DNA from 2 places in the Paenibacillus sp. FJAT-27812 genome. Region 1 is predicted to be linked to the other one. Evidence: riboswitches for the same ligand, from Rfam matches in the RefSeq annotation. Region 1 holds a riboswitch; the other holds the start of a gene.
What was found. A riboswitch is a leader RNA that binds a small molecule or an ion and turns the genes downstream of it on or off. The one in region 1 is predicted to bind thiamine pyrophosphate.
Positions count from the first base shown of each region.

Region 2: it holds a riboswitch for thiamine pyrophosphate, as region 1 does, so the genes downstream of both, thiC (phosphomethylpyrimidine synthase ThiC) here and ADU23_RS29305 (ABC transporter ATP-binding protein) in region 1, are expected to answer to the same signal.

Region 1 covers NZ_LIGH01000001.1:6,786,313-6,790,509, reverse strand. Annotated here, with positions in the region: gene ADU23_RS29315 (ABC transporter substrate-binding protein) at 34-1,068, opposite strand; gene ADU23_RS29310 (ABC transporter permease) at 1,065-1,841, opposite strand; gene ADU23_RS29305 (ABC transporter ATP-binding protein) at 1,822-2,589, opposite strand; TPP riboswitch at 2,678-2,780, opposite strand; gene ADU23_RS29300 (DUF1273 domain-containing protein) at 2,869-3,426, shown strand; gene ADU23_RS29295 (DUF2087 domain-containing protein) at 3,557-4,162, shown strand.
Region 2 covers NZ_LIGH01000001.1:7,233,553-7,237,749, reverse strand. Annotated here, with positions in the region: gene ytvI (sporulation integral membrane protein YtvI) at 1-393, shown strand, start outside; gene ADU23_RS31110 (glycosyltransferase family 4 protein) at 475-1,632, shown strand; TPP riboswitch at 1,707-1,811, shown strand; gene ADU23_RS33075 (hypothetical protein) at 1,842-2,102, opposite strand; gene thiC (phosphomethylpyrimidine synthase ThiC) at 2,148-3,911, shown strand; gene ADU23_RS31100 (ThiF family adenylyltransferase) at 3,904-4,197, shown strand, end outside.

The sequences.
Region 1 (4,197 bases):
GACTCGTTCCCCCGATCGTATCAATTCGCTGTCTTACAAATTGGAGAAAGCATCCTCAGCCTTTATGTCTGGCGGCAGCAGATCATTGTTAAGCAGCCATTCTCTTACATGGGACCAGGAAGCCGGGTCCTGATAGCCGAAGGCTTGCTCTCCCGCATCCATAAGCGGCAGCAGGATGTCCAAGCTTTTTGTCTCGATCTCCTTGTCGAGCGGCGACGTTTGATCCTCGTGCTCGAACAGGATCGACAGCGCTTGCTCGGCATTGGCGGAAACGTATTGCTGGCCTTCTGCCATGGCTGTAATGAATTTATGAAAAAGCGCCTTTTTCTTGCTTAGACCATCGTCGCTGGCAACAAGCACCAGCTCGTAATAGTCGGGCACGCCATAATCGGCTGGGTTAATCGCGGTCATGGGATAACCTTCCTTGGCAAGCAGCAATTGCTCATGATTAATGAAACCGCCGATGATGGCATCTACTTTGCTCGTCGAGATCGCCGGAATAAAGCTGAAGCCTACGTCGATCATTTGTACAGCTTGCGGATCTCCGCCGTCCTCCTTAATCATCGTGCGCATCATCGCCTCGTAGAGGGGGATAGAGGAGTAGCCGACTTTTTTGCCGACCAGATCCTTAGGCGACTTTACGCTTCCGCCTTCAGGCACCATCAGATGATTGAGCGGATGCCTGACGATTGCCGCAATGGACTTGACAGGAATTTTCTCGCCGCGAGCCATCAGAACTTGTGGCTGGTAGCTGAGTGCCAAATCGATTTTGCCTGCGGCTACCAGCTTTAAAGCATCGTTTGTGTCGGCGGGCATCTGAATATCAACCTCTAGTCCTTGCTTCTTGAAATATCCGTTCTTCTGAGCGGCGTATAAGAAGGAATGAACGGCGTTTGGATACCAGTCGAGCATAATCGATATTTTCTCTATCTTCTGATCATCGGCTGAAGCATCGGCCTTGGAGGCTTCGTTATTGTCCGTGGCAGCCCCGCCGCATCCGCTTATTACAAGCAGCATGGCAGCAAGCGTGATCAAACCGCTCCAGTTTTTTTTAGCTTTTGTCATCATTTCTTCGTTCCTCTTCTCTTTAAAATCATTTTCTCAAGCAGCATCGCGCTGGCAAATAAGAGAATGCCAATGAGCGATAGCAGAAATACGGATGCAAACATGGCATCGGTGTTCAAATTGCCGGACATTCGCCGGCTGTAATAGCCAAGCCCTTCGCTGCCGCCTAGCCATTCGCCTATCGTAGCGCCTACGACGGAGTAGACGACGGACAGCTTAAGACCGGAGAAGAAGGAGGGCAGGGCAGCCGGAATTTGTATTTTGCGGAAAATGTCCCATCGGGTCGCTCCCATCGTCAGCAGCAGCTCCCGATACTCCGCATCCCCTTTGCTCAGGCCGTCGTAGGTGCTGACGACGATAGGGAAGAAGGCAGTCAAAAAAACGACGGCGACCTTGCCCCAAATCGTATAGCCGAACCATAAAATGAAGATCGGCGACAGAGCAATTAACGGGATCGTCTGGCTAATGACAATGAAGGGATACAGCGCCTTCTCGAGCGTGCGGAACGCATTCATGGCAGCTGCAAGAGCAACCCCGCCTATGACGGACAAGAGGAAGCCAAGCGCGACCTCGCGCAGCGTGGCAGCAAGATGCTTGCCAAGCAGGAGGCTGCTGTCCTCGACCAATGCCCCGCCGATTGCAGTTGGCGCTGGAAGAATGAAGGCGGGAACGAAGCCAAGGTGCACGATCCATTGCCAAACGATAAGAAGGAGCATTAGCAGCAGAATAAAAAGTCCGTAATTTTGCAGCCATGTGTTAAAACGTAGTTTGCGCATGCAGTCGTCGCTCCAAATCTTGCCGCAGCTTCACAAAAGCAGCTTCATAATTCAGCTCATAGTGTCTGGGGCGCGGCAGCTGAACGGCGATTTCCTGCACGCCCAGCGGGCTGCTTTCGGACATCAAATAAATGCGGTCGCTAAGCAATATAGCCTCCTCCAGATCATGCGTAATAAAAAGGACGGTTTTGCGCAGGTCGCCCCATAGCTCAAGCAGCCATTTGTGCATGCCGCGCTTAGTCATCGCATCCAGCGCGCCGAATGGCTCATCAAGGAGCAGAAGCTCTTGCCCGGTCACGAGCGTCCGCAAAAAAGCGGCGCGCTGCCGCATGCCTCCCGATAGCTCATCCGGATAAGCCTGCTCATATCCAGCAAGCCCGAAGCGGCTGAGCAGCTCCCGTATTTGCGCGGAGCCAGCTGCGCGGTCTCCTCGCGCAAGCTCAAGCGGCAGCAAGCAATTATCGAGCACGGTCCGCCATGGGATGAGCAGATCTTTTTGCGGCATGTAGGCGACCTTGCCTAACCGGTGCGGGGCAAGCTCGCCGCGCAGCCTAATTTCTCCTTCGGCAGGCTGAAGCAGCCCGGCCATAAGCTTGAAGAGCGTGCTCTTGCCTGAGCCGCTTGCCCCGATGATCGATACGAATTCGCCGGCGTGAGCCTCCAATGATAGATTGGAGAATACAGGCTTGCTGTTAGATGGATAGGAGTAGGTCAAATGGTGAAGCGATAATAGCGCGGTAATACGCATCCCCCCGTAAACAAATAAAGACCCACCCATTTCCGGAGGGAAATGAGCGGGTCTAACGAACAAACAAGGCTTGCGCGCATGAATGAATGCTGTTTCTGCTCCACTTCCCTCCGCTGGAATGATCCAGATCAGGTTCAAAGGGTCCGGAGCATGCGCTCCATCTCAGCCGTTAGACTCCCCTAGTGAAATAAAATAGGTCCATATTCAATTTGTATTTTTTCTACTATAGCATACACTGGAGAGATGTAAACCATAATTATCCGAAAAGGCGTTGAATAAATGAAAAATTTACTCGTTACGGGCTATCGCGCGCATGAGCTTAATATTTTTAACCAGAAGCATGAAGGCATCGTTTATATTAAAAAAGCATTGACAGGCAAGCTGTTTCCGCTCATCGAGGATGGGCTTGAATGGGTCATCACACCCGGACAATACGGCGTTGACCTCTGGGCATGCGAGGTCGTCATCGCGCTTAAGGAAATTTATCCGCATCTGAGACTCTCGATTATTGCGGCGTATGCAAATCCGGAAGAAAAGTGGAAGGACGATAAAAAGGAATTTTACCAGCAGGTGCTGAAAGGGGTCGATTATTACGCTTCCGTCAGCAATCAGCCGTATAACGGGATATGGCAGTTTAATGCGCGGGACGAGCTGCTCTTCCGCAAGACGGACGGCATTCTGCTCGTTTACGACGAGGATGCGGGCGAGGGCAGCCCAAAGTTTATTAAGGAAAAGGCGCTCAAGAAGCAGCAGGCGGAAGGCTATGAATATATCAGCATCAGCTCGGAAGATATTCAAAGCATCGCGGATGATGACAATTTGTATTCCGAACATTAATGGTTGAAACGGTAGGAGATACATGCGTTCCCAGTGATTTGACAAATCACGGGAACTGCATTATCATCTGATTAGATAGTTATCTAATTAGACGAATGTTAAATATACTATAAAGAGAGGATTTAAAACGATGCAGCTGGATAAAGTTGTCGCGTACCATAAGGCGCTGGCAGATGCGACGAGAATCAAACTATTGATAATGCTCGCTGAGGGCGAGCTGAATGGCCAGGAGCTGGCTGAGAAGCTAGGCGTAACGCCTGCTACGGTCACGCATCATGCGACTAAGCTTCGCGAAGCGAGCTTAATTAATGAGCGAAGAGAAAAAAATACGATTTATTTTTCGTTGAACCATTATTTTATTAAGAGCAACGCGAGTGCCGCGGAGCAGCTCATTTACCGAAACGCGGGAACAGAGAGGGGATTGGAGAGCATGGAGGAGAGCAGCAAGCGATTGCAGGACTCGGTTATCCGAAATTTTTTTACGGCAGAAGGAAAGCTAAAGCATATTCCGGCTCAGCATAAGAAGAAGCTTATCGCGCTGCAGCATATCGTGTCGCAGCTGACAAGGGGACAGAAGTATACGGAGAAGGAGATAAATGTTTTTATTAAAGGCTTCCATGATGATTTTGCTACGATTCGACGGGAATTTATTATGCATCAATACATGTTTAGAGAAAACGACATTTATGAACTGAATCCGCAGGAAATGTGGGCGAAATGGGAGACGTTAACTTAGAGGCGGCGGAAAAAATGATTATACCTATTTTGGGC
Region 2 (4,197 bases), 450 kb from region 1:
CTTACATATATTATTTCTTTGCTCGGTTTGCTGGTGCTTAACGTGAAGTATCCGCTCGCGATCGCTTTGCTTATTATCATCGTTGATATTATGCCGATTCTTGGAACAGGCTCGGTGCTTGTTCCATGGGGAAGCTATTTACTGCTTACGGGCAACATGTATGTGGGCATCGGGCTTATCGTGCTGTTCCTCGTTATTACCGTGTTCCGCCGCATTGTGGAGCCAAAAATCCTCGGCGACTCCGTCGGTATCGGGTCATTGTCAGCGCTCGTCAGTTTATACGTAGGCTTCAAGCTCGTTGGCGTAATCGGCGTTTTCATCGGACCGTTAGTCGTGATTATCTATATGGCGGCGCGCAGAGCCGGATTATTCCAGATGAAGTTCAAGCTATAGGCAGAAGGGCCGTGTCAAAACCATTTCCGGGAGCGTATGATACTGCAAAATAAGCAGATCATGTAGGAGGCATCCGATGAGATGGCACCAATCAAAGTAGCGATTGTTACCCCTGGCTCGTTCCCCATTCCGTCCTCAGGAAGCAGCTCGGTTGAGCGGGTGGTTGAGAAGTTTGCACCGCTGCTGATGCCTTACGCAGAGCCGCGCATTTATGGGAAACTAAGCAGAAGCCTGCCGCGCCTGGGACAGTTTAAAGGTGTTGTTTGCGAGAGGTTTTCAGCCGCCAGCAAGCAGCGATATATTCATGAAGTTGGCCGTGCGGTAAAACGGTTTTCTCCCCATGTCATTGATGTGGAGAACCGTCCCCAATTCGTGCTGACGATGAAGCAAATGAATCCAGGCAAACGCGTCTGGCTTTATTTGCATTCCTCTACTTTTATTTCTCCGAATCATATATCACCTGCGAAGCTGCATCAATGCTTGCAGGCCGCAGATAAAATCATCGTGAACAGCGAGTTTATTAGGCGAGTCGTCGTATCCAAAGTGCCAGAGGTTGCATCTAAGCTGCGGGTTATTTATCCAGGCGTGGATACGGTACGTTTCCCGTCGCAATACTCTGCCGCAGGCGCTGCAAAGAGGGAAGCGCTGCGGAAAAAAAGAGGGCTGACCGACAAAAAAGTGGTGCTGTTCATGGGAAGACTCATTCCGCTGAAAGGCGTACACCATCTGCTGAATATTGTGCCGCAGCTAGCGAAAAGCCATCCAGAGCTTGTTGTGGTCATCGTCGGAAGCCCGTTTTATGGCTCCCATCGCAAGACGGCGTATGCGCGCAAGCTCGAGAGTCTGGGACGCAAATGCCCGGGCCATGTTCGGTTTGTGCCCTACGTGCCGCATAATGAAGTACCGGGCTGGATGCTCGTAGCCGATGTAGCGGTCGTTCCGTCCGGGCAGCGCGAAGCCTTTGGTCTTGTCAATGTAGAGGCGATGTCATGCGGCGTTCCTGTCGTTGCAACGCGAGCGGGCGGAATGAAGGAAATTATTCGCAACGGCGAGACGGGGTATCTAGTTAATCAAGCCCGGGTCGAATCGGAGCTGCGCGAGAAGCTGCAGCTGCTGCTGCGGGATAAACAGCTGCGCCAAAGGCTGGGCAAGCGCAGCAGAGAGCGCGTCGAGCAGACATTTACATGGCGCCATACGGCGGATCGCTGGGTGAAGCTGCTGAAGGAAAGCGGCATGTAGCTGGTCCTATTTTGCAAGGAGATAGCAAATAGAGGGTTGACACCCTTCTTCTCTTAACGTTATAGTCAAACAAGGAAATCCACTAGGGGCGCCGTCATGGCTGAGATAAAGCGAATTGCTTTGGTCCCTTTGAACCTGATCTGGGTTATGCCAGCGTAGGAAAGTGGGATTGTGCGTTTATGCAACTGCGCGTGATAGCTCTGCCGTTGTCAGCTGGAATGACTGCTGAAACGGAGAACTTTCAAAGCTTCGTCATGATGGGGGAAACTCTCTTTTGATGTTGCGCGTATGACGGCACACTTCGACCGCTCCCTCGCTGGAGCGGTTTTTTTGATGTTGAACGGACTGCGCCGAATCTCGCCAAGCGAGGGTGCGAACCGTTCAACCACGCTCCAGCGATTGCCGTACACGTAGCGACTATACGTGCGCGGAAATAGCGGTGCTTCAAACTTTCTTATATGCTTGCGCATGCCTCCAGGCGGAATTCTACATATTCCATTAGGAGGTTTTTTGTTATGGCGATTATGACCACGCCCCTGCCGGGCAGCCGTAAAGTATATGTTACAGGCTCGAAAGAGAGCATTCGTGTGCCGATGAGGGAAATCGCCCTTGAGGCGAGCACGGGAAGAAATGGCGAAGAGCAGCCGAACGAGCCGATACGGGTCTATGACGCGAGCGGTCCTTATACCGATGAAAGCTATGAAACGGATGTGCGGCGCGGCTTGCCTTCCTTTCGCAGCGAATGGATCAACGGGCGCGGCGATGTGGAGCATTACGAGGGGAGAGATATAAAACCCGAGGATAACGGTTTTATGACGGAAGATAAGGCAAACCAGCGAGGCGCTGAGCGGTTTCCTGGCTTAGTTAGACAACCGCTGCGGGCAAAAGCGGGACATAATGTTACGCAGCTTCATTACGCCCGGAAGGGCATCATTACCTCAGAGATGGAATACATCGCGATTCGCGAGGGGATGGACGCTGAGTTTGTTCGCAGCGAGATTGCGGCTGGGCGCGCGATCATCCCGACAAACATCAATCATCCGGAGAGCGAGCCGATGATTATCGGTCGTCATTTTCACGTTAAAATCAATGCGAATATCGGCAATTCCGCTGTTGCGTCCTCCATCGAGGAGGAAGTCGAGAAGATGACTTGGGCGACTCGGTGGGGAGCCGACACGATCATGGATCTGTCCACGGGCAAAAACATTCATACGACACGGGAGTGGATCGTCCGTAATTCGCCGGTTCCGGTCGGAACGGTACCGATCTATCAAGCGCTGGAGAAGGTAAACGGCAAAGCGGAGGATTTAAGCTGGGAAGTGTTCCGCGATACGCTGATCGAGCAAGCGGAGCAGGGTGTCGATTATTTTACGATACATGCGGGTGTGCTATTGCGTTACATACCGCTCACGGCGAAGCGGGTTACCGGTATAGTCTCGCGGGGCGGCTCGATTATGGCGGCATGGTGCCTGGCACATCATAAGGAGAACTTCCTGTATACGCATTTTGAAGAGATTTGCGAGATTATGAAGGCTTATGATGTGTCGTTCTCGCTTGGAGACGGACTGCGGCCAGGCTCGATTGCCGATGCGAACGATGCGGCGCAATTTGCCGAGCTGGATACGCTTGGCGAGCTTACGAAAATCGCATGGAAGCACGACGTGCAGGTTATGATCGAAGGCCCGGGCCATGTGCCTATGCATTTGATCAAAGAAAATATGGACCGGCAATTAGAGGTTTGCGATGAAGCTCCTTTCTATACGCTGGGGCCGCTTACGACCGATATTGCGCCGGGTTATGACCATATCACCTCGGCAATTGGAGCTGCAATGATCGGCTGGTTCGGTACCGCTATGTTATGCTACGTAACCCCGAAGGAGCATCTAGGTCTTCCGAATAAGGAGGACGTGAAGGAAGGCGTCATTACGTATAAAATCGCTGCCCACGCGGCCGATTTGGCGAAGGGGCATCCGAGGGCGAAGCTGCGTGACGACGCGTTGTCCAAAGCGCGTTTCGAGTTCCGCTGGCGCGACCAGTTCCATCTCTCGCTTGATCCCGAGCGCGCGATGGCGTACCACGATGAGACGCTCCCGGCAGATGCGGCAAAATCAGCGCATTTCTGTTCGATGTGCGGCCCTAAGTTTTGCAGCATGCGCATTACGCAAGACATCAGGGAGTATGCAGCGCAGAACGGGATGGAAACGACGGATGCGATTGAAGCGGGAATGAAGGAGAAGTCGGAAGCGTTCAAAGCGGCAGGGAGCATGATTTATGGCTGATGCGGCTGATCCGGTTTTTTCGGACCGTTATTCCAGGCAAACGAGATTTGCGGCAATCGGCGAGGAAGGTCAGCGCAAGCTGGCCGAATCGTCGGTGCTCATTGTCGGCATCGGCGCGCTTGGCGCATCGCTTGCGCAGCATATGGTTCGCGCGGGCGTAGGCGAAGTCAGGCTGGTCGACCGGGATTTCGTCGAGCCAAGCAATTTGCAGCGCCAAATGCTGTTTGACGAAGCGGATGCGCTTGCCGTCCTGCCCAAGGCGGTTGCCGCAGCCAATAAGCTGCGC